Regions from separate parts of the Shouchella rhizosphaerae genome, predicted to be linked through region 1. Evidence: riboswitches for the same ligand, from Rfam matches in the RefSeq annotation. Region 1 holds a riboswitch; each other region holds the start of a gene.
The links. A riboswitch is a leader RNA that binds a small molecule or an ion and turns the genes downstream of it on or off. The one in region 1 is predicted to bind S-adenosylmethionine.

Region 2: linked by a shared signal. The riboswitch ahead of metE (5-methyltetrahydropteroyltriglutamate--homocysteine S-methyltransferase) and the one ahead of V5G21_RS18795 (methionine biosynthesis PLP-dependent protein) in region 1 are both predicted to bind S-adenosylmethionine.
Region 3: linked by a shared signal. The riboswitch ahead of metK (methionine adenosyltransferase) and the one ahead of V5G21_RS18795 (methionine biosynthesis PLP-dependent protein) in region 1 are both predicted to bind S-adenosylmethionine.

Annotation. Positions count from the first base shown of each region.
Region 1 is NZ_CP144921.1:3,768,188-3,778,774, reverse strand. Features, by position in the region: gene metH (methionine synthase) at 1-2,578, opposite strand, end outside; gene V5G21_RS18800 (bifunctional homocysteine S-methyltransferase/methylenetetrahydrofolate reductase) at 2,575-4,440, opposite strand; gene V5G21_RS18795 (methionine biosynthesis PLP-dependent protein) at 4,452-5,558, opposite strand; SAM riboswitch class I at 5,642-5,741, opposite strand; gene V5G21_RS18790 (hypothetical protein) at 5,875-6,039, opposite strand; gene prsW (glutamic-type intramembrane protease PrsW) at 6,151-6,798, opposite strand; gene V5G21_RS18780 (asparaginase) at 6,885-7,844, opposite strand; gene V5G21_RS18775 (YpdA family putative bacillithiol disulfide reductase) at 7,850-8,818, opposite strand; gene V5G21_RS18770 (Glu/Leu/Phe/Val family dehydrogenase) at 8,908-10,164, opposite strand; gene V5G21_RS18765 (LolA family protein) at 10,252-10,587, opposite strand, start outside.
Region 2 is NZ_CP144921.1:3,339,513-3,350,099, reverse strand. Features, by position in the region: gene V5G21_RS16565 (carbon starvation CstA family protein) at 1-383, shown strand, start outside; gene metE (5-methyltetrahydropteroyltriglutamate--homocysteine S-methyltransferase) at 496-2,790, opposite strand; cobalamin riboswitch at 2,945-3,084, opposite strand; SAM riboswitch class I at 3,138-3,242, opposite strand; gene V5G21_RS16555 (SLC13 family permease) at 3,394-4,881, shown strand; gene V5G21_RS16550 (SEC-C domain-containing protein) at 5,102-6,118, shown strand; gene V5G21_RS16545 (regulatory YrvL family protein) at 6,265-6,699, shown strand; gene V5G21_RS16540 (5'-nucleotidase C-terminal domain-containing protein) at 6,932-9,703, shown strand; gene V5G21_RS16535 (uracil permease) at 9,797-10,587, opposite strand, start outside.
Region 3 is NZ_CP144921.1:534,829-545,415, reverse strand. Features, by position in the region: gene V5G21_RS02925 (ABC transporter ATP-binding protein) at 1-519, opposite strand, end outside; gene V5G21_RS02920 (ABC transporter substrate-binding protein) at 532-1,518, opposite strand; gene V5G21_RS02915 (alpha/beta hydrolase family protein) at 1,615-2,397, shown strand; gene pckA (phosphoenolpyruvate carboxykinase (ATP)) at 2,641-4,224, opposite strand; SAM riboswitch class I at 4,478-4,585, shown strand; gene metK (methionine adenosyltransferase) at 4,761-5,978, shown strand; gene V5G21_RS02900 (gamma carbonic anhydrase family protein) at 6,071-6,613, opposite strand; gene V5G21_RS02895 (alpha/beta hydrolase) at 6,707-7,489, shown strand; gene V5G21_RS02890 (beta-class carbonic anhydrase) at 7,562-8,155, opposite strand; gene V5G21_RS02885 (class I SAM-dependent methyltransferase) at 8,218-8,802, opposite strand; gene V5G21_RS02880 (hypothetical protein) at 8,799-8,948, opposite strand; gene V5G21_RS02875 (MDR family MFS transporter) at 9,144-10,340, shown strand; gene V5G21_RS02870 (L-lactate dehydrogenase) at 10,526-10,587, shown strand, end outside.

The sequences.
Region 1 (10,587 bases):
CATTAAACTCCGCTTTTTGTTGCCTTGCCGTAGCTAGTTCAAGGGCAAGTTCATTTCGCCCTTCTGGAGTAGTAAGGCGATTGGCAAGCTCTAAACCGTTCATTGCATCTTTTGCATAAACGACTAATCCTTCGTATTCAGGAGCAATCCGTGTATCCGTAAATTTTTTCGTTAAAGCAGCGCCACCAACGAGAATCGGGATGTCCACATGTTGTTGCCGTAAGTCTTGCGCTGTTAACACCATTTGCTGGGCGGATTTAACAAGCAGCCCTGACAACCCAATGGCTGTTGGCTGTTCTTTTTTAATCGCATCTAACAATTCATTCGAGGTAACTTTAATACCAAGATTGACGATAGAAAAACCGTTATTGCTCAAAATAATGTCGACAAGGTTTTTGCCGATGTCATGAACATCTCCCTTAACCGTAGCGAGCAAGATCTTGCCTTTTCCTTGTTCTTGTTCGCTTTTTTCCATATGTGGTTCAAGATAAGCAACGGCCGCTTTCATGACTTCTGCACTTTGCAACACTTCTGCAACGATTAATTCATTGGCGTTAAACAGCCGGCCAACTTCATCCATGCCCGCCATCAGCGGTCCATTTATAATGGCAAGTGGCGTGTCATACAGGCGCAAAGCTTCAGCTAAGTCTGTCTCAAGTCGTTCTTTTGTCCCTTCGACAATATAGGCAGAGAGTCTCTCTTCTAAGGACATGTTTGCATACTCGACTTTTTTCTCAGTTTTCTTCCCACGATAAAAATCAGTAAACGCCGCCAAATGGGCATCATTCGTTTGAAACAACAGCCGATCGGCTAGCTGTTTCTCCTCATCAGGAATGCTCGCATAACGTTCCAGCTTTTCGGTATTGACAATCGCATAATCAAGCCCTGCTTGTGTACAGTGATACAAAAAGACTGCGTTTAAAACTTCACGGCCAACTGGCGGAAGGCCAAAAGAGACATTCGAGACTCCTAAAATCGTTAGGCATTGGGGCAGCTCTTTTTTTATAAGGGCAATCCCTTCAACGGTTGCTGCTGCCGAGCCGATGTATTGTTCGTCTCCTGTTCCTACAGGAAACACAAGCGGGTCAAAAATGATGTCATGAGGCGGAATGTTGTACTTTTCGGTTAATAGCTTATACGATCGCTTCGCCACGGCCAATTTTCTTTCCGCTGTGACAGCCATCCCTGTTTCATCAATAGTTCCTACTACAATGGCGGCGCCATACTTTTTCACAAGTGGCAGCACTGCGGCAAATCGCTCTTCGCCATCTTCTAAGTTAATGGAGTTAATAATCGCCTTCCCTTGGGAATAGGTAAGCGCTCGTTCGATGACAGCTTCATCAGTAGAATCAATCATTAGCGGCACTTTGACTTTGTTGACGACATAGTTCAGAAAAGCAGCCATGTCCTCTTGCTCGTTTCGATCTGGATCTGCTAAGCAAATGTCTATGACGTGTGCCCCACGCTTCACTTGAGCTCTTGCGATTTCCGATGCTTGTTCATATTCCCCTTCTTCAATCAGCCGTTTAAATTTCCGTGAGCCAATCACATTTGTACGTTCTCCAACGAAAAGCGGGCGCATCGAGTCGTCATACAACAACGGCTCAATCCCTGATACAGCATGGGTTTGACGTGTTTTTGCCTTGCGGGGCGGGTACTTCTTGATCACTTCAACCATTTTTTTAATGTGGGCAGGCGTCGTCCCGCAGCAGCCGCCAACTACATTTAGCCAACCTTTGGCAGCAAATCCTTCAAGTTTTTTCACAAGCGAATCTGGTGTCTCGTGGTAAACACCATCTTCGTCGGGCAACCCAGCATTTGGGTAACAGCTCACATTCGTTTCAGCAAGTTCTGCGAGGGAGCGAATGTGGTCGCGCATGAACTCCGGCCCAGTTGCGCAATTTAAGCCAACGACGGCTGGCTTCATATGTTCAAGCGACAAATAGAAGGCCTCCACTGTCTGTCCCGCCAACGTCGTACCCATCGGTTCAATCGTTCCCGATACCATGAGTGGCAACGTTCGCCCGGTACGTCTGAATGCCTCGCTTATCCCAAGATACGCGGCTTTAACATTGCGCATATCTTGGCTCGTTTCCAGCAACAAAACGTCACAGCCTCCATCAATTAAAGCACGGGCTTGTTCTTCGTACGCTTCAATTAGTTCTTGGAATGTCGTCCCCCCAGTTACAGACAATGACTTTGTCGTCGGGCCCATCGCTCCAGCAACGAAACGGGGTTTTTCTGGTTTTGATGCGCGATCTGCCTCGATCCGGGCTAGTCGAGCGGCTTCCTTGCTAAGGTCATAGGCTAAATGGGCAAGGTCGTAATCCGCAAGAACGATGCTCGTAGAACCGAACGTATTGGTGGAAATAATGTCTGCCCCTGCCTCTAAATATTTTTTATAAATGTCAGATACAATATGAGGCGCAGTTTGATTTAAATACTCATTGCAGCCTTCATATGCTTCTCCACCAAAATCGGCTGCGGTCAAGTTTGCTTCTTGCAACATCGTCCCCATTGCTCCATCTAGCACAAGGATCGATTGCTTTAGCTGCTTTTCAAATAGAGATTCTGTCATATTCGTTCGCCTTCCATCGTGTGGTTTATCGGGTTCGCTATCGCTCGGCAATGGGTGGCAAGTGCTGCAGTTAATTCATAACGTAAAAACGGTGTGACTAAATACAAGCCGTTAAAATAGGCACTAGCTGCGTCTGCTAGCTCCATCGCAATTTGCAAACCTTCTTGCTCGGCTTTTTCTTTGTCGTTTCCACATGCCGCCATCCGTGCTCTTGTCTCGTCGCTCAATGTCATTCCTGGCACTTCATTATGAAGAAACTCCGCATTGCGGCTGCTTGTTAGCGGCATAATGCCAACAAAAATCGGCACAGGCAAATGCTTCGTTGCGTCATACAATTGTTCAAATTGTTGTTCATCGAAAATGGGCTGTGTCAGAAAATAATCAGCGCCAGCTTCGATTTTCTTTTCTAAACGTCGCACCGCTTTATCAAGATGCTTAACATGGGGATTAAACGCTGCCGCTGTCGAAAAAGTTGCTTTACTGCCAAGGGAGTTTCCAGAGAATGAAATCCCTTCATTCATTTGCTTAATTAAAGGCAACAATTTTAACGAAGATACATCATATACAGATGTTGCTCCGGGAAAATCACCGATCTTGCTTGGATCGCCAGTGATAACAAGTAAATCATGAAGCTCCGCTAGATGGAGCCCCATTAAGTGTGATTGCATGCCAATCAAATTGCGGTCACGGCATGTTAAGTGGACAAGGCTACGCAACCCTAACTGTTCCCTTACTAACATCGCCAACGTTTGGTTGTCAACACGAGGGTTAGCAAGAGAATTGTCGGCAAGCGTTAACGCATCTACCCCTGCCTCTTTTAACGCTTTGGCTCCTTCCATAAATTTCGCAATCATTAATTTTTTCGGCGGATCAAGTTCAACAATAATCGTTTGTTTGCGCCTTGCCAATTGGTCCAACGGCTCATTGAGCCGCTCTCCTCTTCCTGGTCCTTCCTCCTGAAGTTGGCTTGGTCGTCTGACTATGAGCGAGCGTGTTTTCGGCGTGTTCGTTTCGACTGCTTTGGCGATCGCGGCAATATGTGCAGGCGTTGTGCCACAGCAGCCGCCAATCAAATGGACGCCTTGTTCAATAAACGCCCCTGTCATTTCATAAAAGTAATCGGTATTGGAAGCATAAACAAAGCGCCCGTCCCGGTAACCTGGCAAACTGGCATTTGGATAGCAAGCAAGTGGAAAAGCTGACGATAATTCAAGCTGTTCCAAAGAGCGGAGCATATGATAAGGGCCCATACGGCAATTGATTCCTAAAACGTCCGCTCCTAATTCATGCAGTTGCTCGAGCGCTTCACCTAGGGGAATGCCGCCATTTAAGACGCCGATATCGCCCATCGACACGTTCATAATAATCGCCTTGTCTGTAAGACGCCTTGCCAGGGCTACTGCTTCTTTTGCCTCTTCAAAATCATAAAACGTTTCAAACAATAACCCGTCAACGCCTGCTTCCAAGAGGGCCGTTATTTGTTCAAGTAAAGCAGCTGTAATCACCTTGTTTTCCGTATCTTCATGGAGGAACCCGCGAATCCCGCCGATTGTGCCAACTAACGCAAGCTGTTCGTTGTTGCCAATCGCTTTTTTCGCAATGCCGACGGCGGCGCTATTGATGTCTGCCACACTTTCGTTTAATCCATATTTTTTAAGTTTGACGGCATTTGCTGCATACGTATTGGTTTGTAGCAGTTTCGCACCTGCCTCAATATACGATCGATGCACATGGTAAACAGCGTCTGGCTGGGAAAGGTTTAATTCTTCGTAACATAAATCAAAACCTTGCTCGTATAAAAGCGTGCCCATAGCCCCATCTCCAACGATTAAGCTCGTTTTTAACTTATCGCGAAGTTCCATCGTATTCCCTCCTAGGATTTTTTAGCGGCCGCAATTGCTTGCAGCAAATCAGCTACAATATCTTCTCCGTTTTCAATGCCGACTGAGAAACGGAGCAATCCATTATCCACTCCATTTGCAAGTCTGATCTCTTCGGGAATATCAGCGTGCGTTTGTGTTGCTGGATATGTCATTAAACTTTCGACACCACCGAGGCTTTCCGCGAACGAAATTAATTGCAAATGTTTTAGCAACGGATTGACCCAAGCTTCGTTTTGAACACGAAACGACAGCATTCCTCCTCTCCCAGGATAAAGCACGTCTACAATGCCGTCTGTTTGCTCCAATGCATGCACCACTTTTTTAGCGTTTTCCTCATGCTTGGCCATCCGCAATGCCAATGTCTTCATTCCTCGAATAAGCAGCCAAGAATCAAATGCACTTAAAATACCACCAGCACCATTATGATAATAAGCGAGCCGTTCACAAAGATCGGCTCCTTTCGCAACGATAAGCCCAGCAACGACATCGTTATGGCCTCCTAAGTACTTTGTCGCCGAATGGATCACGATGTCTGCTCCTTCCGTTAGTGGCTTCTGCAAAAGCGGCGTATAAAATGTGTTATCGACAATGAGCAGCAAATCGTGTTTTTTGGCGAGAGCAGCAAGCGCTGGAATCGAGGCTTCCTGCATAAGTGGGTTAGTCGGCGTCTCGATAAAAATGGCTTTCACGTTAGAATGAATGGCTTGTTCGACTTCTTGCAAATTCCGTGGATCCACATATGTAAAGGACACGCCCCACCTTGTCCAGCCTCCTTCAAACAGACGGTACGTACCGCCATATAAATCTTTCGAACAGATGATCCCATCGCCTTGCTCAAACAACGAAAGCACAATTTGAACAGCAGCCATGCCAGAGCTAGTCGCAAATCCGCGCTCACCTTCTTCTAATTCCGCAATCGCTTTTTCGAGCACGTCCCTTGTCGGATTGCCTGTACGGGCATAATCATACCCAGTCGATTCGCCAATACCTGGATGGCGATATGCTGTTGAAAAATAAACAGGCGTGTTTACTGCGCCAGTATGTTCATCGCGGCGATTGCCAATTTGCGCTAAGATGGTTTCAGCTCGTTTTTCCATTCTAGTTCCCCCCAATGTGTTCTATTGCCAAACAAAAAACCCTTCTCCAAGATTAGAAGAAGGGGTTGCTTACGTGCATGCTTCTCTTATCTTGCAGATAAACTGCTGGATTTAGCACCTGACCATGGTTGGCTGGTTGCTGAAGCTTCATTGGGCCATTCCCTCCACTTCTCTTGATAAGAACCTATTCAATTGTTGAACACCATTTATAAGTTTCTTCCACTTTACCGCAACTTTCACGCAAGTGCAACCATTATTTCAGTGCCACTCTCTCCATCGTTTATAACGCGAAAAAAATCGCCACTAATGATGGCGATTATTCCGGGTTTGCTTCAACAATCAATTGATCTTCATTTCCGCAGACGCACTGTTTAAACCCGGTCTCGTATTCACCTTGCTCATTGCGCTTGCCGCGCAAAATGTATTTCTCCCCACATACAGGGCAGCGAATGACGATGCGATAGCGGTTGGCTGTAGACATGATTGAATCCCCCTTCGTGTTAAATGTTCGCTTACACAGTGAAACGGCTTTTAGGCTGTAGACAAACGCTCGCATACAAGATCGTTTGACAAGCGTATCGGTCTAGTGATTTTAAACAGTAAAACGGCTTGCTTTTTTCAGCTTCCATATCGCGAGAAGCCAAAGAATGACCATAAATGGAATCATCGCATAAAGGACGTAATGGCCAAAGCTTGATAAAATAAAATCATATCCGCCATGCAATAGGATTGGCAGAATCGCCCCAAGGAGTAAAAACATTTTTTTATGGTCTTCTTTGTACTTCGCTTGTCCAATGTAATAGCCCATCACAATCCCGTAAACAGCATGTGCCGTTGTTGGCAAAACAGTTCGTGGGATGGCTGCCTCTAACCCATAAGCGATCATGTATAAGCCATTTTCAACTGTAGCAAAGCCAAGGGAGACGGAAACACCGAACAAAATGCCGTCCCCTGGGCGCTGAAGCTGTCCATGTTGGTAGGCAAATACAAACAACATGAGCCATTTTAACCCTTCTTCCAGAAACCCGTAAAGCAAAAACGCTTTAGCCGCTGGATGGGGAAAGACATTTTCTTCAGTAAAGGCAAACTGGATCACCAAAATCGGCACGACTAGCAGTGCGCCGATAATGAAAATCCGGAGAACGAGAAACATTTTTGCTTTGCTGTATACATCGCGCAAATAGACATATGAAAACAATGCCATGGCCGGAGCCAGTGCAGCTAGAACAAGGGATACCATGGCTGACCGCCTACTCTCTTTGGTTCGCTAATAGAACATTCCTTTTTTCTAGTATAAAACCGGCTTGTTCCGATCAGCAAGCGCCATCACGTAAACCCAGCTGCTAGTTCCTTGTTCGCTGCCAGCATGACCATTGCTTTAATCCGTGCTTTCTTGCTGTCATAATCGGAGCCGAGAATAACGCCCATTTGTTCGAGTTGGTGGGCACTTCCTTTGTAGTCATACGTTGGGTATACTTTCCCTTCTTCTGAGGCGGTCGTCACAATGATTGGCTTCTTGTTGGCAACCGCTCGTTCCAACGTAGCTACTAGGTTTGGAGGAACTTGGCCGCGGCCAACGCCTTCAACCACCATCCCGTCGCATACAGCAATCATCCCTTCCAGCATGTCTGCGCTCATGCCTAAATAAACTTTAGCAATGCCAATTTGTTTAAGAGGCGTATTGCCAATTTCATAAAACTCCCGGCGAACAGGCTTTTGATACGTAAAAATCACATCGTTGTCTATAATCCCTAAATAGCCGAAACCAAAGGCATTGAACCCTTGCAAATTGGAGGCATGCTCTTTTTTGACATAACGGGCTGCAAAAATCCGCTCGTTAAACACGACGACACAGCCAGTGTGCTTTAAATCAGGTTCACAAGCAGCATAAATGGCATGACGCAAATTCATAAACGCATCACTGCCTGTTTGCTCTGGTCCCCGTTGAGAACCTGTGACGATTATGGGACGCTCGTCTTTGTTCGTTAAGTCTAAAAAATAAGCTGTTTCTTCAAGCGTATCTGTGCCGTGTGTGACGACAATCCCGTTAATCGTCTCGTCTGCAAAAGCACGCTCTACTTCATGCTTTAACAACAGCCAATCGGCGAGTGTCATATGAACGCTTGGCTTTTGCAATACAGAGCGCACGCTTACATGGATGTCTTCCGGCAAACCACATAGCTTTGCCAACTCTTCTCCAGAAAGTTCACCAGCAACCAATTTGCCGCTTTCGCTTGTAGTGCTTGCAATCGTGCCTCCAGTTGTCAGCAACATCACATGGCGCATATTCATCACTCCATTTCGATCCTGCGCGCAATTGCTTGTGCAATCAAAGGGCCGTGGAGACGACCATTTTCAATAAAAATTTCATTAGCATTGTTTCCAGCAGCAATGACGCCGGCGATAAAAATGCCTTCCACATTTGTTTCCATCGTTTGCTCGTCATATACAGGCCGTCCTGTTGCTTCATCGACATGTACACCAAGACTGCGAATAAAGGAGTGATCAGGGTGATAGCCCGTCATCGCAAACACAAACTGCGCTTTAGCTTTGTGCTCTTGTTTCCCTATCCGGTAGTGTACGTGGCTGTCCGTAATCTCATGCACATCGGCATGAAAGGCCAATTTGATCTTTTCATTGCGCACAAGGGACACAAGCTCTGGCAAAATCCACGGCTTTACGCTTGCCGAATAATCGCTGCCCCGATAAAGCATAGTGACGCGGGCACCCGCTTTTTCTAACTCAAGCGCCGCATCAACAGCCGAATTTTTGCCGCCTATCACAACCACATCATGGTCAAAATAAGGATGGGCTTCTTTAAAATAGTGCATCACATGGCTTTTATCTTCACCTGGTATTCCCATCATATTGGGAGAATCATAATAGCCTGTGGCCACAATCACATGCTTCGCATCAAGTGTTCCTTTTGTCGTCGTCACTTCAAATGAACGATCAGCCCGTTTTACTACACGGAGCACTTTTTCAAATGCACGAATGTGGAGCCTTTTTAATTTTGCTACATTCCGATAATAGACAAGCGCCTGGTTCCTCCGGGGTTTGCGGTCCTCCACAATGAAAGGGACGCCGCCTATTTCTAAGCGTTCGCTTGTACTGAAAAAGGTTTGGTGCGTTGGATAGCGGTAAATTGAGTGGACAATGTTCTCTTTTTCCACAACAACAGCAGACAACCCCTTTTCTTGACATGCAATTGCCGCAGCAAGGCCACACGGGCCGCCGCCAATAATGACTGCATCTACCACATTCCTCACCTCATCAAAACATTCAAAACCCTTGTCCTCAAAGGCAACTTTGGACAAGGGCACTTATTTTCTCATCATAGTATAGCAGATCAAACCCATCCACGGAACCGAGAAGCTTCGGCCATGCGTCTCACACCGACCATATAGGCAGCGAGACGCATGTCGACTTTACGACGTAAAGCAAGGTTGTATATGTTGTTAAACGCTTCCGTCAGCACTGTCCGCAACCGTCCTTCGACTTCTTCATCCGTCCAGTAGTAGCCCTGGTTGTTTTGCACCCATTCAAAGTAAGAGACCGTTACGCCCCCAGCACTTGCCAAGACATCAGGCACAAGCAAAATGCCCCGTTCTGCAAGGATTTGCGTGGCCTCAAGCGTAGTCGGGCCATTAGCTGCTTCGACGACAATCGCTGCTTTTAACTTGCCTGCATTGTGTGAGGTGATTTGGTTTTCAATTGCTGCCGGAACCAAAATATCACAATCTTTTTCTAATAGCTCCTCATTTGTAATCGTATCTTTAAATAAATTTGTTACTGTCCCGAAACTATCGCGGCGATCAAGCAAATAGTCAATATCTAAACCTTCTTCTGCATAAAGAGCGCCATATGCATCGGCAATTCCCACTACTAATGCCCCTGCGTCGGCCATAAACTTCGCCAAAAAGCTCCCTGCATTGCCAAACCCTTGAATGATGACGCGCGCCCCTTCAAGGTCAATTCCTTTCTTTTTTGCCGCTTCCATGATGCAAATCGTCACACCTTTTGCAGTCGCTGCCTCTCGGCCATGTGACCCCCCGAGCACAAGCGGCTTTCCCGTAATAAAATTGGGTGAGTCAAATTCGCGAATTCGGCTATATTCATCAAGCATCCACGCCATGATTTGCGAATTGGTAAAAACATCTGGCGCAGGAATGTCTTTTGTCGGGCCAACAATTTGGCTAATCGCGCGGACATAGCCACGACTTAGACGTTCCACTTCTCTAAACGACATCTGCCTTGGGTCGCAAACAATGCCTCCTTTTCCTCCACCGTATGGCAAGTTGACAATGCCTGCTTTTAAACTCATCCAAATCGACAGCGCCTTGACTTCTTTTTCACTAACATCTGGATGAAACCGTACGCCTCCTTTTGTGGGACCAACAGCGTCATTATGTTGGGCACGGTAGCCTGTAAAAATTTTCGTTGATCCATCATCCATTCTTACAGGAATACGGACGGTCAACATCCGTACAGGCTCTTTAAGTAGTTCATACATTTCATCTGGATAGCCTAGTTTTTTTAGCGCCTTATGTATAATGGACTGAGTCGCTGCAAGAACATCTAATTTATCCTCTTGGTTTTCGTCCATCTTTTCCACCTCTTTGGAAGTCAGCTGCTCACATCTTTATCTTAATGAAATGCTCACATAATTGCCATCCTTTTTTCTAAAAACCAATTAGTCTTCTGAAACAAGTTCCATGCCTTCAATCAGTTCGACTGCCTGTTGTTGCGACCAATCCCTCATCGTGAACAGTTCATAGAGAAGCCCGTCTTCCGTCCAATTTGCATAATGACTTGACGGTTCCCAATTAAAATGGACCTCAATGCCACGAACGGGCTCCGTCTCACTTTCGCCAATCCATTCCAAACCGTGGCTTTTTGAGACGGTCAGTCCAATTTCTTTGCCTTCGCTATCGACATACGACGCAACCACAGAAGCATCCTCACTGCCGCCGTCATACAGCTCAATGTTTTCCAGCTTCAAGCCGTTTACCTCGTTTGGCAAGCGTAG
Region 2 (10,587 bases), 430 kb from region 1:
TGCTTCGTAATAAGCATACGGCAACCGTACTCGGCTTAATAGGAGCAACGACGCTTGCCCTTTCCGGCACATGGCAAAGCGTATGGCCGCTGTTTGGCGCCGCCAACCAAATGCTTGGGGCGTTGGCTCTCCTTGCCATTACCTTATGGCTTGTGAAAACAAAATCGAAAGCATTGTTTGTGATCATCCCTATGGTGTTTATGTTTATTGTCACCACATCAGCGCTTCTCGTTATGATGCATTCCAATTTTCTTGCCGGTGATTACTTGCTCGTTGTTGCTTCTTTCATCCTATTTGTGATGTGCGTATTCCTCGGCATCGAGGGGGCCCGCAGTGTTACAAAACCTAAAAACAAGCAAAAACCAACTGATTTAAACGCATAAAAAGCATGGGGCGTCTGCCCCATGCTGAAGTTATTAACAAAGTAAGTCGATAATGCCCTTCAGACTGATAGAAAACGCTTGTCAAACGTTTGAATGCTTTGCTGCCAAAAAGTTAAATGGTCTTCGTCTCAAGTGTTTGCCGGGCTTCCTTCGCTGCCTCCACCATCACCTTTAATGCAGCCACTGTTTCTGGTTCTTGCCGTGTTTTCAAGCCGCAGTCAGGATTGACCCAAAATTGCTTTGGATGTAAGACATTCAGCGCACGCTCAATGTTACGGGCAATTTCTTCTTTAGCCGGAACGCGGGGGCTGTGAATGTCATATACACCGAGGCCAATGCCTTTGTTATACGTGTACTCTTCGAATGATGAAATTAGTTCCCCGTGGCTACGGGACATTTCGATTGAAATGACGTCTGCGTCAAGCCCGTCAATCGCTTCGATAATATCTTGGAAATCAGAATAACACATATGCGTATGGATTTGCGTTTCTGGCTTTACTTGGTTGACCGTCAACTGAAAGGCCGTTACCGATTGGTCAAGATAGCTTTGCCATTTCGCGCGCTTAAGCGGCAATCCTTCCCGCAAAGCAGGTTCATCTACTTGAATGACGCCAATTCCATGTTTTTCAAGGGCAAGGACTTCTTTGCGCAAAGCGAGAGCAATTTGATTAACCGCCTCCCCTTCCGTAATATCAGCCCTTGGAAACGACCAATTGTAAATCGTGACTGGACCAGTTAGCATCCCCTTAACCGGTTTGTCTGTTTTGGATTGGGCATAAACCGTTTCTTTTACAGTCATTGGTTGTTTAAAGTAAACATCTCCGTAAATAATTGGCGGTTTGACACAACGTGACCCATAAGACTGAACCCAGCCATATGTAGTAAACTGGAAGCCGCCAAGCTTTTCGCCAAAAAATTCAACCATGTCTGTCCGTTCAAATTCGCCATGGACAAGGACGTCGAGCCCAAGCTGTTCTTGGATAGCGATCCAGCGGTCTATCTCGGCGTTAATGAATGTTTCATAGCCAGCACTGTCCAATTTTCCTTTGCGCCAGTCTAACCGTTTTTTACGGATCTCTTTTGTTTGTGGAAAACTGCCAATCGTCGTCGTCGGCAACAGCGGCAGTTTCAGTTTGGCCGCTTGCAACTTGGCACGCGTAGGTGCGTCTAGACCACGGGATGGGTCCTCGCTGCTGATTTGTGCTACTTCTTGTTGGACCGATTGATTGTTCCGGGCTTCTGAAGCATTTAATCGCCCTAACGCGTGTTTGCTCGCTTCTAATAACGAAGGTGGCTCGTGACCGTTGACCACTTTCGCCAATGAAACGATCTCGATTATTTTTTCATCCGCAAATGCAATCGCTTCTTTTAATTCATCTGCTATTTTCTCTTCTGATTGGACCGTTACTGGCACATGCAAAAGGCTAGATGATGGTTGGAGAATGAGCCTTTCCCGTTCAACTACCTGTAACACTTCCTTTAGTTCGGCATTGACAGCTGTAAGATCCGTCCGCCAAATGTTACGTCCATCAATAACGCCAAGTGCTAACAGCTTATCGTTTGGAAATCCGTTTACACGAAGATTTTGAAATGTTTCTTCTTTTCCAGCTACAAAGTCAAATCCTAGCCCCGCAACTGGCAGCTGTATAAAACGGTTATAGTCAGCGACGCTCTCAAAATAGGTTTGCAGCAAAAGCTTGGCGTTTGGCGCTAGTTTCGCTAATGACTGATACGTTTCCTCGACAACAGCCCACTCTGCTTCGGTCACATCGCCAGCCAAAATCGGTTCATCTACTTGAATCAATGGCGCGCCTGCCTGTGCCAATTCAGCCAGTACTTGTCCGTACAAAGGCACAAGTGTCTGCACATGTTCGGAGAAGGATTTATTTCCATATTGTTTTGCTAGTTTCACAAAACTGACTGGCCCAAGAAGTACCGGTTTGCCGTTAATGCCAAGTTCACTTTTTGCCTCTTCGTACAAACGTAGCCAGCGGTTATCGACAAGGGCTGGTTCTCTGCTAGCCGTTAACTCTGGGACAATATAGTGGTAGTTGGTGTTGAACCACTTTGTCATTTCGGCTGCGACAGCATCATCCGTTCCCCGGGCAATCGCAAAATACGTTTCCTCCTCCACTTTTCCGCCAGCATACGCAAATCTTTCTGGCACAATTCCGAAAGCAACAGCCGTGTCTAACACATGGTCATAATCACTAAAATCGCCTACCGGAATGAGATCAAGGCCGAGCTGTTGCTGTTTTTGCAAATAAGATAGCCTTAACGATTTCTGTTCCTGCAAAAAATCAGTTTTTGAGCGCTTTCCTGCCCAAAACGCCTCAAGGTTTTTTTTCCATTCTCGCTGGCCGCCAATCCGCGGATACCCTAATGATGAACTTCTCACTTTGCTCAAATTTCTCCACCCCTTCATGTTTTTATCATCGACAAACAAAAAATCCCCATTACGTAATTAAAAGGGATTTGGAAAGTTAGCCAATTGTTAACTCGCGCCTCGGCACAAACATTCCATTGGCTTTGTTATCCACTCCTCTCTATATCCACGTAGAGTCAAGCAGTACAAACAGGCAGGCAATCTGACTTCACGAATAAATGTTGCATCTCGTGTCACAGTGGCGGGACCGTCCTGGATTTTCACCAGCTTCCCCTTTTAAGCGGCAATAGCCGCACCTGGTTGCATCTATAAAATTGAAAAACACCCGTTCCGGGATTGGAAAGGGTGTTGTTTTCACGAAATGAATCCCCTTATCTGCCAAAGTTCCCTTTGCTGGATTTAGCACCTTTTCATCGCAATGAATGGTTGCTGAAGCTTCATTGGGCCAGTCCCTCCGCTTCTCGTTATAAGAGTGTTTTTATGAAAATGTGTTGTTCATACTGTAGCATGAGTTTTCATAGTTGTCAAAACAAAAATAGAATCCATTTTTATTGCAAAATGTGACACGATTCTCGTAAACTATAAAAACGCAAACGAATATTTTTAAAAGCAGGTGATCGTTTTTTGAAATCAAAGTCGTATTCTCAGGCAAACAAAATTGGTCTCGTGCTTGGCCCGATTCTGGCTTTGCTTGCTTTTTTGCTCATCCCAGACGATGCCATTGGCTATGAAGGGCGCGTTGTTCTTGCCACAGTCGCATTAGTCGGCACTTTGTGGGTAACTGAGGCAGTTCCAATGGCAGCTGCTTCCTTAATACCGCTTATTATCATCCCCTTATTTGGCGGTGCACCGATTGACGTTGTATCGAGTGGCTATTCGGAACCTGTAATTTTCATGTATTTAGGCGGCTTTATTCTCGCAATTGCGATTGAAAAATGGAATTTACATAGGCGAATGGCTTTATCCATTATTGATTTTATTGGAACAGAAAGCCACAAAATCATTTTGGGCATTATGTTGGCGACAGGCACGCTTACGCTATTCATTTCAAATGCCGCTACCGCTCTTATGATGTTGCCTGTTGCCCTTGCTCTTATTTCTGAAGTTCGCGAAAAACACATTTTAACCGGGGAAAACGTACACTATTTTGCTAAAGCGATTTTGTTAGCGGTTGCATACACAGCCACGATTGGCGGGCTTGCCACTTTAGTTGCTGCCGTGCCCAATGCGGCCCTTGCCGGTATTGCTAGCATTCAGTTTGGTATTGAAGTCACTTTCTTGCAATGGCTTATTTTCGCTGGCCCTGTTGCAGTGGTAATGTTTATTTGCCTCTATTTCTATTTGACAAAAATCCGGTTTAAAGTCAAAGTCAAGCAACAACGCTCTGTCGGATTTATTAAAGAAGAAAAGAAAAAACTAGGGCCTATTCAAACGGAGGAATGGATCGTCATTGTCGTATTTCTTATCACCATTTTCCTCTGGGTCGGAAAACCCGGTATTCTTTGGCTAGCAAACACCTTCTCAGCCTTGGTGTTTCTCGATAACCTCGGAAACTTGCCTGATGCAAGTGTTTCGATGTTAGGAGCGATCTCACTCTTCTTTTTACCAAGCACTAAACAGGGTGAACGGATTTTAAAATGGGAGGACTTAGCAAAACTGCCATGGGGCGTTCTCATTTTATTTGGAGGCGGGCTTGCCTTAGCGAAAAGCCTTGAATCGTCAGGCGTAAACGACTGGATTGCCGTAGCGTTAGAAGGACTTGAAAAATACGCGGCCTTTATTGTGATTCTTTTGCTAGTAGTCATTGTACTGGCGATGACTGAGATTTTATCGAATACCGCTGTCGCCAATTTGGTGCTGCCAATTGCGGCCGGGTTAGGAGTGGCTATTGGCATGGATCCCCTCTTTATGATGGCTGCTGTTGCGCTCGCTGCAGGCTCTTGTTACATGCTTCCTGTGGCAACACCCCCTAATACGGCCGTCTTCAGCGCAGGTGAACTGGATATAGCCGACATGGTTAAAGCAGGCGTATGGCTAAACATTCTTAGTGTCATTGTTATTACACTGGCCGTCTACTTTTGGATGCCTGTAGTCTTCGGAATTTCAAGATAACAATCCACATAATCCATTAAACGAGTAGAGAACGCTTATTAGCCGAAGGAAGAACGAGAGCGTTTTGCTACAAACTGATGCCCATGCTCTAGAGTGTGGGTTTTTTTATGCCGATCACGCACTTATCTTTTCTATGTCCCAACATTTCCCCAGGCAAACACCTTTTTTTCTTTGTGGAATCTGTTAAAATAGGAGAGTTGATTGATAAGGAGGAACATCGATGCCTAAACGAAACGATCTGTGCCCATGCGGGAGCGGAAAAAAATATAAAAAATGCTGTATGAATCGCTCATCTAGCCAGGCGATGGTCGTACAAGACGAACTAAACCAGCTTGAAACCGAATTGCTTTACATGGCATTTACCCGCTATCAAAAACAGTTAACAAATTGGGTGCAAAGCTACCATTCCGTTTATCCTGAGGCTGATAAAACGGTGACTGAAACACTTTCAAGCATGTTGCTTGTTTGGTTGATTTTCACAAAGCCCATTCAAGAGGATGAGACAACGATTTTTGATGTTTTTTATGAAGGGAAAAAGAGAAAGATCAAACGCCCAAAAACTGCTTTCCTGTTGGAAACTTGGAAACACACGCGCCCAGCTGTTCTTGAAATTAAACAGCAAACGGATGAGCGCGTGTACAGAAGCGTCGATTTGTTAACGGGACAGCAGATCGACCATACATTGCCAACTGAACATGAGAAGACTGCACGACCAGGCTCCACTGTCATCGGCTTTCCGGCAAAATCTGATGCGCACATGTCCTTTATTGGTCCTGTTATTAGCCATTTGCCTGAAAAAACGGCTGCTATTAAACAAAAAGTCGCTTCGTTTGTAAACGAAACAGAAGACGCCTTTTTGCAGAAGTGGCCGCAGCTGTTGTCCGCCCTTTTAAATAGCGAACAGGCTCCAACAGTTGCTCCTGATCAGTTTCGCTGGCATACAGACAAACAAAAGGAAACAGCCGAAGCATTGCTCAATGGCCTCCGCCTTGATCGATGCCCGCCGGAAATTGAAATGCTTGCCTTAGAGAAATGGAACCAGTTTTGCCAGGAACAGAATCCGGCAATCCGCAAGCCAGCAGCGTACGCTGCTGCGATGGAATACGCCCTTCAAACAATTGCGCCTATTTCTGCTACACAAAAGGCACTTGCTAAAAAGTATGGTGTTAGCCCATCAACAATTTCCGCTCGCTCTGCAGAAATTGTGACTGTGCTAAAAGAAACAGCAACGGCCTAATGGCTGAACAGCCAAAGTCTTCGCTTTGGCTGTTCGATTCTCGTTTACGCGCCTTGCGCTTTTGTTATCGTCTAGCTTCAGGCGCCATCAGCTCGAGACGCTTCGGGCCATCAGCTCGAGGCGCTTTTGTTAAAAGGAGGGATTTGATGCGTAAGGGTTCTTCGCTGCTCACTGTATGCGTAACTGTGTTTTTTATCATTGTCATCTCAGCAGCGGTTCTCGCATTCATCTTTGGTATATATTATTTAGGGATGGCCGGTTTGTTCCAACTGCTAGGCATCGGCTATGACTCTGTTCAAGCTTTAGCTTTGTTTGTCTTGCTTTTTTTGCTGCTCGGCATTTTTGTTGAATTGTTTGTTAAAGTGTTCAATACGTTGCTTCTCCCTGCTGTCGCAAGCAGACTGCTTCAGAAAATACTAGAATTTTGCATAAGGTATACATTCACACTTCCTGTTGTTTTTTTGCTTAACCACTATATGTCTACCATCCATATTAAACTGATGTCCCAAGCAGCCCTTGCTGCGTTTGTCGTCGTAATAGAGATGCTCATTGACAATGAGGATTACAGCCAGAAAGGCTGATAGAAGTTTGCTTACCGATAGGTGCTTGCCCTTAGGCAGGTGATCTATTTTGTTTAATAGACGGAATATTATGATTTTATACCCGCTTTTCTACTTCCTATACTAGTACGTCCCTCTTATTTTTAGCGTAACTTTTACAATCTATTACATTATAAAACACTATTAAGCGGTTTTTTCTGCTATGATTTGAGTAGGCCCATTTGGTGCTGATCATCTTTTAAGGAGGAACAATATGCCGGTACGAAAATCAATGCGACACATGATTCTGCTTGTTTTTACTCTATTCGTCTGTTTAACCGTCCCACAATCCGCTTCTGGAGAAACAGGTGAAAAAACACTTCATATCATTCATACGAATGATATCCATGCTAGCTTTGACGAGTACGGGAAAGTAGCAGCTTACATACAGAACAAGCGGCAATCGTCCGACCATTTTCTGTATGTCGATGCCGGCGATTTTGCGAGCGGCAATCCTGTCGTCGATTTAAACAACGGAAAGCCAATGATTGATGTATTTAACCTTGCTGGCTTAGATGCGTTCACTATTGGCAATCATGAGTTTGACTACGGACAAGACCATTTAAAAACGAACATGGAACAGGCAGACTTTCCTTGGCTTGCGGCCAACCTTGATACAGGGGCGACGGGTGTCGAAAATACGAAACCTTATGTGTTAATAGATGCAGATGGCATCTCCGTTGCATTATTTAGCTTAACGCAAGCGCCGCCAGCAACAGCACCAGCAAATGTAATTGGTATGGAATTCGATAATGATTATATTGGAACAGCACTTGCTTATAAGGACGAGCTAGAAAGTCAAGCTGATGTCATTATTGCTCTAACTCACATCGGCTACGACCAAGACCGCCGCCTTGCAAATGAAGTCGAGTATTTTGATGCGATTATAGGTGGCCATTCTCATACGACGTTAAACGCTCCTGCTGTTGTAAACGGCACGCCAATTGTCCAAACGGGTTCCAATTTGCAACATATTGGTGAACTCGATTTCACCTACAATGAGACAACTGATGAAGTAACCGAAGTTTCAGGCCAGCTTACTGCGGTATCCTCCTTAACAGAAACAGACGAAGACGTCCAAGCAGTTATTGACAAGTACAACGAAGAGATGGATGAGCTTCTCGGCAAAGTAATCGGCTATTCAAACACCGGGCTATCCCGTGACGGACGCTATGATCGCGATGCTCCTCTCGGCAATTTTTGGACAGATGCCATGCGCGCTTTTGCCGATGCAGATATTGCCTTAACGAATAATGGCGGCATCCGCGACAGCATTGCCCCTGGCGAAGTGACATTAAACGACATCTATAAAATTGAGCCTTTTGCCAACGAGATCATGGTAATTGAAATGACAGGCGAAGCGATTGAAAACGTCATCGCTTATTCATACGCCCGTGATGATCGCAACCAAATCGATTTGCAAACATCAGGACTGCACTACGAAATCATAACAGGAATGACAGGCAACTTTATTGACGTGAACCTATCTATCGATGGCCAGCCACTTGAGGCAGACTCCACTTATAAAGTCGCAGTTGCTGACTATATTGGTACTGGCGGATCAGGCTACCATTTTGAAGGCGAAATCTTACAAGAAACAGTAGGCCTAATGACGACGGCAATGGAACAATATGCTTTGGAACGTACGGCTGCAGGCCAAGCGCTTGACTATGAAAGCGAGGGGCGGATTGCTTTAAAAGTGGATCCAACTGCGCCAAATCCAGGGGAAATCATCGGCTCGACGAACACTGGCCTTTATTCTGAAAACAAAAACAAACAAGATGTTGGCCTTGGCAACTTATACGCCGATTCAATTCGAGCTAAAACAGGCAGCGACTTTGCGCTATTAAACAGTTCTTCCATCACTGGAGAAATTCCTCCAGGCTCGATTACAGACAAACAAATTGAAGCTCTTGACCGTTATGGCAACACCATTGTAGTAGTCGAAACGACAGGTTCCCGCCTAAAAGAAGTTTTGCTCGAACAATCACGTTACCATCGAGGCGTTGATTTGCAAGGTTCGGGCTTGACTTACACGCTCATTCCAGACGAGAACAGCGTCTTTAACGATGTGACTATACTACTTGAAAACGGCGAACCACTTGACCTTAATGGAACGTATACTGTCGCTTATAACGACTATATGCATGCCTCAACCTTTTACAACCTTGGCACGGCTATTGATAACAGCTACGGCCCTGTTTGGCAAGCTGTCGTTGATTATGTATCTACGCAAACAGAGCCAATCGATTATACAGAAGGAAGCCGCATTGCCATTGAAGGCAAAGAGCCGGAAGACCCTACTGGCACACTGACTGTCGCAGAAGCAATCGCCAACAACTCAGGCACAAAGGCAGTCAAGGGCTACATTGTCGGGTCGATCAATAACAACCGACCTATTATCGGTGAAGGAAGCCACGCCCCTTCTAACTTGTTATTGGCAGACTCACCAGATGAGACAGACAGGGCGAAGATGTTGCCTGTTCAGCTTGTGAACGGCACGCCTGTCCGAAATGGGCTAAACTTAGTCAACAATCCTGAAAACATTGGCAAACAAGTACGGATAACAGGTTCGCTAGAAACTTATTTTGGAACGCCAGGCATGAGAAATCCATCAACATACGGTTTTATCGAAGAACCAGTTGAACCAGACCCCGAGCTGCCAGCATGCGATTATAAAGCGTGGGACAAAACTGCCATTTATACAGCTGGCGACCGCGTCGAGCATGAAGGCGATTTTTATGAAGCCAAATGGTGGACACAAGGAGAAAATCCTGCTGCTTCAGGAAGGTGGGACGTCTGGAAAAAAGCAACTGATTGCTATGAGGAGCCTGATGGACCACAAGAATGGCAGGCAGATGAAATCTACACTGCCGGTGATCGTGTCTACTATGAAGGCCAGCTGTACGAAGCCAAATGGTGGACGCAAGGTGAGAATCCGAGTGAATCGGGACAGTGGGATGTTTGGAAAAAAGTAAGCAACTAACACAAAAAAGTCGGGAGCACTCCCGACTTTTTTGTTTATAGCGATTCATTCATGATACAGTGATGGATGTCTCAATGCTTGAACGTTTTACTTTTAGGCTGCTTTCGTCGCTTGTTCTCTCGCTAGCGAGGCTTCTTGCTTTTGTTCACGGAAACCGATATAGACAAAGAACAACGCAATTAAGGCATAGCCAATCGTATAGTCGAAAGCGGCATTAAGAGCGAGTGAAGGGGCATGTGTAAAGCCAAAGAACGCAAGGACAGCGCCGATCCCGGCAAAAAGCGCCGCTTTGTGGAACGTTCGATCAATGAGGCACACGGTAATAGCGCCAATGATTATGGCTGTAAACATTGCTCCTTGACCTAGAGGCACAATCCCTTCAGAAATGCCTGCCACCACTTCCCCTGCGCTATTGTTAAAACGTGTCATCATGTAGTTGGCGATATAAGGAAGCATGGCTAAAGCAACCGCCGGATAGTACTTCTTCTCGTTGTTGGCAAAAGTACTCGATATCATCGACATGCCGACAAAGACAAGAATCGGCGCAATCGCCGCCATCGGAATAAGGGCCGAAAAAGCAGCGATAAGACCAGTTGCTGCTGCAAATAAGAACATCACCGCATTTAAGATGCTGTATCCCCGACCTGCTCCCATTTCTTTAGCGCCTACTGTTGCAATATACACAGTTGTCGGGAACATACCTCCAAAACAAGCGCCAAGCATCGCGCCAACGCCATCTACTGCTTGGCATTCACGAACATCATACGAGTCGCCCGCTGCCGCCATTGCATCAACATTGTTCATCGTTTCAATCGCATTGTAAATCGTAATAGGAATGAGTATGCCGAGCAAACCGATCATCACGCCAAATAAAGCGGACATGC
Region 3 (10,587 bases), 1.0 Mb from region 1:
AACAAGCTCCTCCAGCTTGAGTTTTGTTTGTTGGTCCAATGCGGAAAAAGGTTCATCAAGCAATAGTAGCGACGGGTCAGTAGCCAACATGCGGACAAGGGCGACACGTTGGCGCATTCCTCCTGAAAGCGCTTGTGGACGCTCATGCCGTTTATCGCTAAGGCCAAAGCGGTTCAGCCAACGTAGCGCTTTTTTTGCCGACAACTCTGTATAGCTGCCTCGTATCCGTTGGCCAATCGTAATGTTGTCTTCAATCGTCAGCCAAGGAAACAGATAATCGTGTTGCAGCATATAGCCAATTTGGCCATTATTGGCGGTATCAAGAGACAGCGATCCTTCGGTCTGTTCCAGCAATCCTGCAATGATCGAAAGGATCGTTGTTTTGCCGCAACCACTTGGGCCAATAAAAGAGACAAATTCCCCTTCTTTTACTTCAAGGGAAACATCTTTTAATGCTTGAAAAGCACCTGATTCGTTGACGTAAGTGAAAGAAAGTCGGTCAATGCGTAAGGATGCCATGATCGTGCCTCCTTATTCCATTCCTTGTTTGCTAATTTCATCGTTGACAAGTTCACTAAAGGGAATCGGTTCCGGTAACTCTCCTGCTTCTTCCATGATTTCAAGCAACTGTGCCCATGCTTCTTCTGTTAAAACAGGATCTTCTGCATAAGAGCCTTGCTCTTTATAGCGTTCGACTGAACTTGCTAAAATGGCAATAGGGGTGTCTTCAAAAAAGGGCTCAATCGCTTTAGCCGTTTCTTCAGGAGACTGTGATTGGATTTGTTTTTGTCCTTCATAAAGGGCTGCGCTAAATCGGACGAACAAGTCGGCATTTTGATCCAGTACACTTTGTTTAGCCATAAAAGAAGTGTAGGGGACTTGTTTAGCTTCAGTGCCAAAAGAGGCAACAACTGTACCGATTCCTTCTTCTTCAAAAAGCGAGGCTTGTGGCTCAAACAATTGGACATAATCGCCTGTGCCAGAAGCGAAAGAACTGGAGATATTGGCGAACTCGATATTCTGCAAAAGCGTTAAGTCTGCGTGAGGGTCGATATCATGCTGTTTGAGCACATATTCACCAACCATTTGCGGCATGCCGCCTTTGCGTTGGCCTAAGAACGTACTTCCCTTCAAATCTTCCCACTGAAAATCGCCTGTATCTTCTCTGGCAACAAGGAATGTTCCATCTGTTTGCGTCAATGCTGCAAAGTTAATCGCCGGATCAGCAGCTTCCTGGGAAGCGACATAAATGGATGTTTCTGAACCCACTAGAGCGATATCGGCCCCGTCAGATAAAAGGGAAGTCATCGTTTTATCGCCTCCCCAAGTCGTTGTCAGTTCGATGTCAATCCCGTTATCGGCAAAATAGCCTTCGGCGATTGCGAGATAAAAAGGGGCGTAGAAGACAGACCGAGTCACTTCGGCAACACGCACCGTTTCTTTGTCCGTATTTTGACCACATGCCGCCAAAAGAAGGCAGGCAATCGCTGTGCCAATAGCAATATTTCGTTTTTTCACGAGTCTTTCACTCCTTTCAATTGCCTTTGCCTTTGCTTACACTATGCACGCACAAAAAAAAGGGTGTTTGCCCATTTCAATAAAAGGAGTTTTTTTATGCTCATCACAAAAGAACGTGTTCCGTCACCCCATCCGAATATTTATTTATACGAGACAGCTTACAAAAGTGGCGCGTTAACGGTATACGGTTTATTAGCAGAACCGAAGGGTCGAGACAAACAACCAGGGTTGTTGTATTTGCGCGGAGGCATTAAATCAGTCGGCATGGTCAGGACACAGCGTGTCATCCAGTGGGCTCACGAGGGATTTGTTGTGTTTGCTCCTTATTACAGGGGCAATCGCGGTGGCGAAGGCAGAGAGGACTTTTGTGGAGATGACCGTGTTGACGCATACAGCGGTTTTGATCTGCTAAGCAGCCATCCTCTTGTTGAAAAAGAGGCGGGCGTCCATGTAGTTGGATTTTCAAGAGGAGGCATCATGGCGCTTTGGACAGGGCTTATGCGGCCTGAAGCGACTAGTGTTGTCTGTTGGAGTGGCGTAACCGATATGGTGCTAACCTATAAGGAGCGCGTTGATTTGCGAAGAATGATGAAACGCGTAATTGGGGGAACGCCGTGGAAACGACCAGAACTATATGAAAAACGAACACCACTTCGCCATTTAAGCGATTTTCGTCCCCCGCTTCTTTTCATACATGGCGAAAAAGATGAGCATGTATCGATTGTACATGCTCAAAAAGGGCTTCGCGCAGCCAAGGGTAGCCAAAACGCCGAATCATGGTTTTTCGCTGATTTTTCCCATCACTTCCCAGCCGACGAGCAAGAAAAAGTATTGAGAAAGGCAGCGTCATGGATGAAGGCAAAACATCACTCAGGCTGAGGCAAGCGTGTTAGCCCGGTACGAACACGGAAACGACGACAATGGGAGTGTTTGTCTCGGTCATATGCTTTAAAACTGTCGTTTTATCCGCAAGAAAACCGTTGCTCATGAACCCCTGTTCTTTCGCCTCTTCCCTCGACTGCACTCCTCGTCTGACAAGCATTTTCTATCAGTATGATGCGGTTTATCGACTTTGTCGACAACATCAAGCAGGCAGCTAAAAAGCTGCCTGCTTGTTAAAGGTTATGCAAGGCGTGGTCCAGCAAGACGGACGCTGTCTTTTGCTGCCGGAAAGGCAGAAAAATTTTCGTGGAATTGCTTAGCAAGCTGTAAGGCGGTTGCCTCGTAAGCTGCTTCGTCCTTCCAAACACGTCGAGGGGTCAACAGCTCATCAGGGACTCCTGGGCAGTGTGTTGGGACATAAAGGCCAAAAATGGGATCGCACACTGTTTCAATCTCATCCAATTTTCCTTGTAAAGCCGCTTCTACCATGGCACGTGTATAAGCAAGCTTAATGCGTGTGCCAGTTCCATAGCTACCCCCTGTCCAGCCTGTGTTTACAAGAAACACTTGGACGTCGTCATTTTCCAATTTGTCCCCAAGCATAGTAGCGTACTCTTCTGGTTTGCGTGGCAAAAACGGAGCGCCAAAGCAAGTAGAAAATGTCGCCTCAGGTTGCGTGATGCCTCGTTCCGTTCCTGCTAGTTTGCTTGTGTAACCAGATAGAAAATGGTACATTGCTTGTTCTTTTGTCAACTTGCTAATGGGCGGCAATACGCCAAATGCATCAGCAGTCAAGAATATTATCGCTTTTGGAGGCCCGGCAACACTAGGCAGCAAAGCATTTGGAATCGCTTCAAGCGGGTAGGCAGCCCGCGTATTTTCCGTCAACTCACCGCTTTTAAAGTCAGGTTTGCCCGTGTTTGGATCGACGACGACATTTTCAAGGACTGCCCCGAAAGCAATAGCGTCCCAAATTTGTGGTTCGCTTTCTTTTGAAAGGCCGATGCATTTGGCGTAGCAGCCTCCTTCAATGTTAAAGATGCCTTTTTCTGACCAGCCGTGCTCGTCATCGCCGATTAGGCGCCTATGTTCGGAAGCCGACAGTGTCGTTTTGCCGGTACCTGAGAGGCCAAAAAAGAGTGCCGTTTCTCCTTCATCGGTTGTGTTGGCTGAGCAGTGCATTGGCAGCACGCCTGCTTCAGGGAGCAAGTAATTCATCACGGAAAAGATCGCTTTTTTCATTTCACCGGCATATTCCGTACCGCCAATTAAAATAATGCGTTGCTCAAATGAGATGATGACAAACGCTTCTGAGCGAGTGCCGTCGACGGATGGATCGGCTTTAAACGTCGGTGCGCTAATGATCGTAAATGGTTCCAAACCATTGTTTGAAGGAGCTTGCTCACGAATAAATAGCTGTCTAGCAAACAAGTGATGCCAAGCAAACTCATTTAAATACGTAATCGGCAGTTGGAAAGAAGGATCAGCGCCAGCGAAGCCAACGGATGCGTAACGGACCTCTTTTTGTTGCAAATAATGTAGCACTTTGTCTTTTAGCCGGGTGAACACTTCCGATGAAATGGGCTTATTCGTTGCGCCCCAATGGATGGAATCTCTAGACATTGGTTCATCGACAATAAACTTGTCTTGAGGCGAGCGGCCTGTGTAAAGGCCTGTTTTGACAGCAAGTGCGCCAGAATCGGTCAATATGCCTTCATTTCGTTGGAGTGCATGCTCGACGAGTGTCGAAGCGGGCAATTGGTGCAACGTTTTAGGGCTTGAAAGCAATTGTTCTAGTAAAGCTGAACGGTGAAGCATTTTCATGTTTAATGGCTCCTTTTTGCAATTTTAAGTGGCTTTAGTATAGCACATTTTATTTAATAGTCCATACTAAAGTGAATAAATAGGTCATTCTTTTTTAGATTAGGCGGCAAAGCAGGTAGGCTGGTGAAAAGCTTTTAGAAATGCCTTTTCTTCTCTGGTGGAATATGTTAAACTTAGTCGCGAAACGAACGAAGCGCCAGCATCCTATAACAAAGGAAACGTTGGGTGTTATCGAGATGCAGTTAACATAACGCTTTTATCCAGAGATGGCGGAGGGACAGGCCCGAAGAAGCCCAGCAACCAACACGTAACGTGTAAAGGTGCTAACCTGCAGAATGCTCGGCGTTCTGGAAGATAAGAGGCGAAAGGTAAATGGACAGCCCTTTTCCTCATGGAAAAGGGCTTTTGTTGTGCCCAAGGCTTTTGCGCCAACTACACGCCTTTGTAAGACAGAAACAAACGAGGCGAATAACCCTCTGTATTGTTCGTTCTATTTGGGCTAAGCAACAGGCCGTATTAAAAGGAGGAGCTGCACAATGTCTGTAAAAAGAGGTAGACATTTATTTACATCTGAATCTGTTACGGAAGGGCATCCCGATAAAATCTGTGATCAAATTTCCGACGCTATATTAGATGAAATCTTAAAGAAAGACCCGAATGCACGAGTCGCTTGCGAAACATCGGTCACCACTGGTTTGGTGCTCGTGGCAGGCGAAATTACGACAAATACGTATGTGGATATACCGAGTGTCGTCCGTCAAACGATCAAGGGAATTGGCTATACACGGGCCAAGTATGGGTTTGATGCGGAAACATGCGCTGTATTGACATCAATTGATGAACAATCTGCGGATATTGCACAAGGGGTGGACAAAGCGCTAGAAGCTCGTGAAGGTCAAATGACCGATGCAGAAATCGAAGCAATTGGCGCTGGTGACCAAGGGTTGATGTTTGGATTTGCAACCAATGAAACGGAAGAACTGATGCCTCTTCCTATCTCGCTTAGCCATAAACTTTCCCGTCGCCTAACGGAAGTCCGCAAAAATGGGACACTTGGATATTTGCGTCCTGATGGGAAAACGCAAGTGACAATTGAATACGATGAAAACGATACGCCTGTTCGTGTCGATACGATTGTTCTTTCAACACAGCATGCTCCTGAAGTGACACTTGAGCAAATTCAAGCAGACTTAAAAGAGCATGTGATTGAAGCCGTCGTGCCAAGCGCGTTAATCGATGAAGAAACAAAATACTTTATTAACCCAACTGGCCGTTTTGTCATTGGCGGGCCTCAGGGAGATGCGGGCTTAACAGGGCGCAAAATTATTGTTGATACGTATGGCGGGTATGCTCGCCATGGCGGCGGTGCTTTTTCTGGCAAGGATGCAACGAAAGTAGACCGTTCTGGCGCTTATGCCGCACGTTATGTAGCCAAAAATATTGTTGCAGCAGGCCTTGCTGATAAATGCGAAGTACAGCTCGCTTATGCAATTGGCGTTGCCCAGCCTGTTTCGATCGCTGTTAATACGTTTGGGACTGGCAAAGCAGCGGAAGATGTCCTCGTCGAGTTGGTTCGCAAGCATTTTGATCTCCGTCCAGCTGGCATTATTCGCATGCTCGATTTGCGCCGCCCGATTTATAAGCAAACCGCTGCTTACGGCCATTTCGGTCGCACCGATGTCCCACTCCCATGGGAAGCCACAGACAAGGCAGCAGCTTTAAAAGAAGATGTTTTAAAATTAGAAGCAAACTAAGAAAGCGGATTAAGCAATAAACAATAAAATGTAAAAGCCTGTCGGTTCATTTTGCCGACAGGCTTTTTGTGTATCATTTTTGTACGCTTTATTCATTGTTGATCTTTGTTTCTCGTCGCTGTCTGTTGCTGCAACGATTTGTAGTATTGGCCTTTTTCTACGTATTCCCGGCGAATCCGTGCCATTTCTTTTTTGTCTGTTTCATTTAAAGGACGGACGACTTTTGCAGGCCGGCCAAAAGCAAGTGTTCCAGGAGGGATCACCTTACCAGGAGGGACAAGACTGCCGGCGCCAATAAATGCGCCCTCGCCAATTTCGGCGCCGTCTAGAATCGTGGAGCCCATGCCAATCAGTGCTTGTTTACGGATGATCGCGCTGTGGAGCATTGCTTGATGACCTATTGTGACATCATCTTCAATCATAAGAGGCGAATGGGGGCTTTGGTGGAGCATTGATTGATCTTGAATATTAACACGTTCTCCAATGATTGTCGGCGCTACGTCACCGCGAATGACTGTATGAAACCATACGCTTGATTGAGCACCAATCGTAACATCGCCTGTAACGATCGCTCCCTCGGCTACGTATACAGATGGGTCAATAGTTGGAACAACGCCCTTGTATGGAAGGATCATGTTGTCACATCCTTTTCGTTTAATAAAAAAACAGCTATACTAAGTGTAACGCATAATGTAGCGAAGCAACAGCTTGTATAAGGAGGAGTGGCTGTGCGCTATTTTGACGTTCCAGATGCCAGAGGCGTTGCTGTTATTGTTCATGGAGCCGGGGAGCATAGCGGTCGGTACCGTTGGCTTGTGGAAAAATGGAATCAACATGGGTTTGATTGCCTGCTAGGGGATTTGCCCGGGCAAGGGGAGTCGCGGGGAAAGCGCGGGCATATCGACTCATTTCAGAAATACATAAAAACAGTGGATGTCTGGCTTAAGCATGCAAGGACAAAGCAATTGCCAATTGTGCTCGTTGGGCACAGCATGGGCGGCCTCATTTCTATTCGTACATTAATGGAAAAAGACCATTCGTTTGTGGAAGCGCTCGTGCTTTCTTCGCCTTGTTTGCAACTCGCTATGGACATTCCTGCGCCGAAAAAGGCGGCAGCAAAAATGCTTAATCATGTAGCGCCTGCGTTTAGCATGAATGCTGGTTTGTCTCCTGAACAAACGACGAGGAGCGAGCAAGTCCGTGAAGAATATGCGCGGGACCCGTTGCGAGTAACGAAAGTATCTGCCCGTTGGTACCACGAATTGGAGAAAGCAATGCGCCTTACGAGGCGCTACCCGGAGAAAATGCCAAATATCCCCGTATTATTGCTTGCTGCAGGAGAAGACTATGTGATCGATAAACAAGCAGGCATGGCTTGGTTTAATGATTTGCAGATCAACCATAAAATGTACAAAGAATGGGACGGCCTTTATCATGAGCTCTTTAACGAACCTGAAAAAGAAGAAGTGTTTCGTTTTACGATCGGCTTTGTGAATATGCTGTTTCCGTAACAGGCAGTCATCGATAAAAAGATGGCCTCGGGTGTTACCCAAGGCCATCTTTTTGCTGTCTATTTCATTTTGTTATGCGTCTTGCGGCTCCTTGGCGTTTGCCCCTTTTTGCAAATCACGTTGTAGCAAATCAAGCTTTCCTGTTTCAGGATCGATGACTAGACCGTGAACCCGTACATCCTTTGGCAAAAGTGGGTGGTTAATAACCATATCGACACTGTGGTTGACGCTTTCCGTTACATTTTCAAAACCAGTTAAAAACTTGTTCACATCTACACCTGCGTATTGGAGTGCATTGATTTCATCCATATCAATGCCCCGTTCTTCAGCCTTTTGGAGAACGGAATTTGCAGAAAGGCCTGTCATTCCACAGCCGTAATGGCCAATAACAAACACTTCTTCTGCGCCTAATTCATAAATGGCAACTAGAATGCTGCGCATGATGCTGCCAAATGGATGGGAGATGACAGCGCCAGCATTACGGATAATTTTAGCGTCGCCATTTTTTAAATTCATCGCATTATGGAGCAATTCAACGAGCCGCGTATCCATGCATGTTAAAATAACGATTTTCTTTTGCGGAAATTTGTCTGCTTTAAAGCGCTCATATTCTTTATTAGCTACAAATGCTTCATTAAAAGCTAGAATCGATTCAAGTTTGCTCATTTGGATCACTTCTCCTTCTATCTTTTCTTTAGAAAACCCAGTGTTTTCTCTTGCTCGGACGCTTAAAGATGAAATTTCGCTCGTTTTTCAATGGCTACCACAAAAGGAGGATCATTTTTTTGGTTAATAAATTGGTACGTCGCTGCATGGGCCTTTTCTTGAGGAAGCGATTCGACATAAGCCAACAGTTCGTTTTTTTCCTTTTTGCCTTGTGGGTGTCCATGGTAGACGACGAGAACAATCAGGCCGCCTTGTTTTAAACGGTTAAATAGTTGCTCAATCGCTGCAATTGTCGTTTTCCCTGTTGTTGTAACGCCTTTGTCTCCGCCAGGCAAATAGCCTAAATTAAAGATGGCAGCGGCGATGGTTGAGTTGACAAACAACGGCAAAGTCGCCAACTTTTCATGGCCGATTTGGAATAGGGATACTTGCTTGTCCAAACCTGCCTTTTGAAGGCGTGCTTCTGTAGAGGTTAGTGCGGATGCTTGGATGTCACAGCCAATCACAACGCCTGTTTCACCAACAAGTTTAGCCAAAACCAATGTATCGTGTCCATTTCCAATTGTCGCATCAACGACGGTGTCCCCTGGCTGGACAGCGCTGGTAAGCAACGAATGGGCAAATGGCAGGACGCCAAGAAGGTTCACGGCTCCTCCCCCCAAAAGGCGGGGCATATTAAAGGCTGTTTAATTAACGCAAACACGTCAGGCAAATACCAAAAGCAGCTGACTGGGAACGGGAACACGGCAACGGGATGATGAGCGATTTCGGTGCCGAGCTGGTTATTCATCATTTAGACGACTCCCTTTTCATCTAATAGCTATCGCCGTTATACAAGACAGAGGCCATGTGCGTCTCTTGTCTTTTGGCGAATTTTTTTCTTAGTTTACCATAATTGCAGCGAATGTGCTTGTTGCTTATTTGCTAAATTTCTCCTACACTATCATAGGCACAATGTGAGAAAGGAAAAAAAGAGGAGGCGCGTGTTTTGCCGAAATCAATTTGGATTTTAATGGTAGCAACAGCCATTAACATTACCGGCGCTTCGTTTTTATGGCCACTCAATGCAATCATTATGACGCAACTGCTTGGGCAAAGTTTAACAGCTTCGGGAGCTGTGCTTATGCTAAATGCAGGGGCAGGCGTACTTGGCAGCTTGATTGGCGGCAGATTGTATGATCGGATTGGCGCCTATCCTACCATTTTGCTCGGTTGTGTTCTTTCTGCAGCCTCTGCTGTTTTGCTCGCTTTCTATTATGGAGAATATGGATGGTACGCTGTTTTTCTAGCGGGGATGGGGTTTGGTTCTGGAATGATGGCCCCTTCCATGTATGCACTTGCTGGAAGTTTGTGGCCAGAAGGTGGGAGAAAGTCAGCAAATGCGATTTATGTAGCGCAAAATGTAGGTGTATCACTAGGAACGGCTTTAATTGGCGTTGTTACGCTCGTACGTTTGACAGACGTTTTTGTCGCCAATGCAGCCATGCATGTGTTGCTACTTGTCTACATTGCTGTGTTTTTTCGCCATTGGTCAGGAAGCAAAGGAAGAACGGCGGGAGCAGGAATTCAACATGCCAACAAAGCGTCTAAATACCGTTTGCAAGCGCTATGGATTGTGTCAGTAGCTTTCTTCATTTCTTGGCTTGGCTATACGCAGTGGCAGGCAAATGTGTCTGTCTACATTCAGTCACTCGGCATTCCATTACATGCTTACAGTATATTATGGACGATGAACGGATTGTTAATTGTCCTTGCACAGCCCTTGATCCGATGGGTGATCCAAAAGGGGAGGCTAACGCTTAAAGGGCAAATGGGCCTTGGGTTGTTCATTTTTGCTTTGTCCTATCTTGTATTGACACAAGCCCAAGTGTTCAGTGGCTTTTTTGTCGCCATGCTCATTTTGACAATCGGCGAAATGTTTGTCTGGCCTGCAGTGCCAACAATTGCCAACGCCCTTGCTCCATCTGGGCGGGAAGGGGCATATCAAGGCATTGTCAATAGCGTAGCCACTGGCGGACGCATGATTGGCCCGTTGCTCGGCGGCATAGTGGTAGATAGGTTTTCAATCCAAGTGCTGTTTGTCCTCATTAGTATTTTACTGCTACTGGCGATTCCGCTAGTACGTCTTTATGACCGCCCGCTATTAAAAGAGCATCAGAATGATCACCTGAACAACGCTCAATAGAGCGTTGTTCAGGTGATCGATAAGCATTTTTAACTAGTTTAAGTGCCGGTATGGGTTTAGCCAACCGCACGCGTTTTAACCGAAAAAAACATAGGCAAAGTGGTGTACTTGAAAATTTTTGTGAAATAATGCACAATATAAATGTGAATAATTTCACAAAATCCTTAAGAAGGATGTGGGCGCTTATGGTCAGAACGCCGAGTAAAGCGAAAAGGGATCGCGTTGTCGTCATTGGAACGGGGCATGT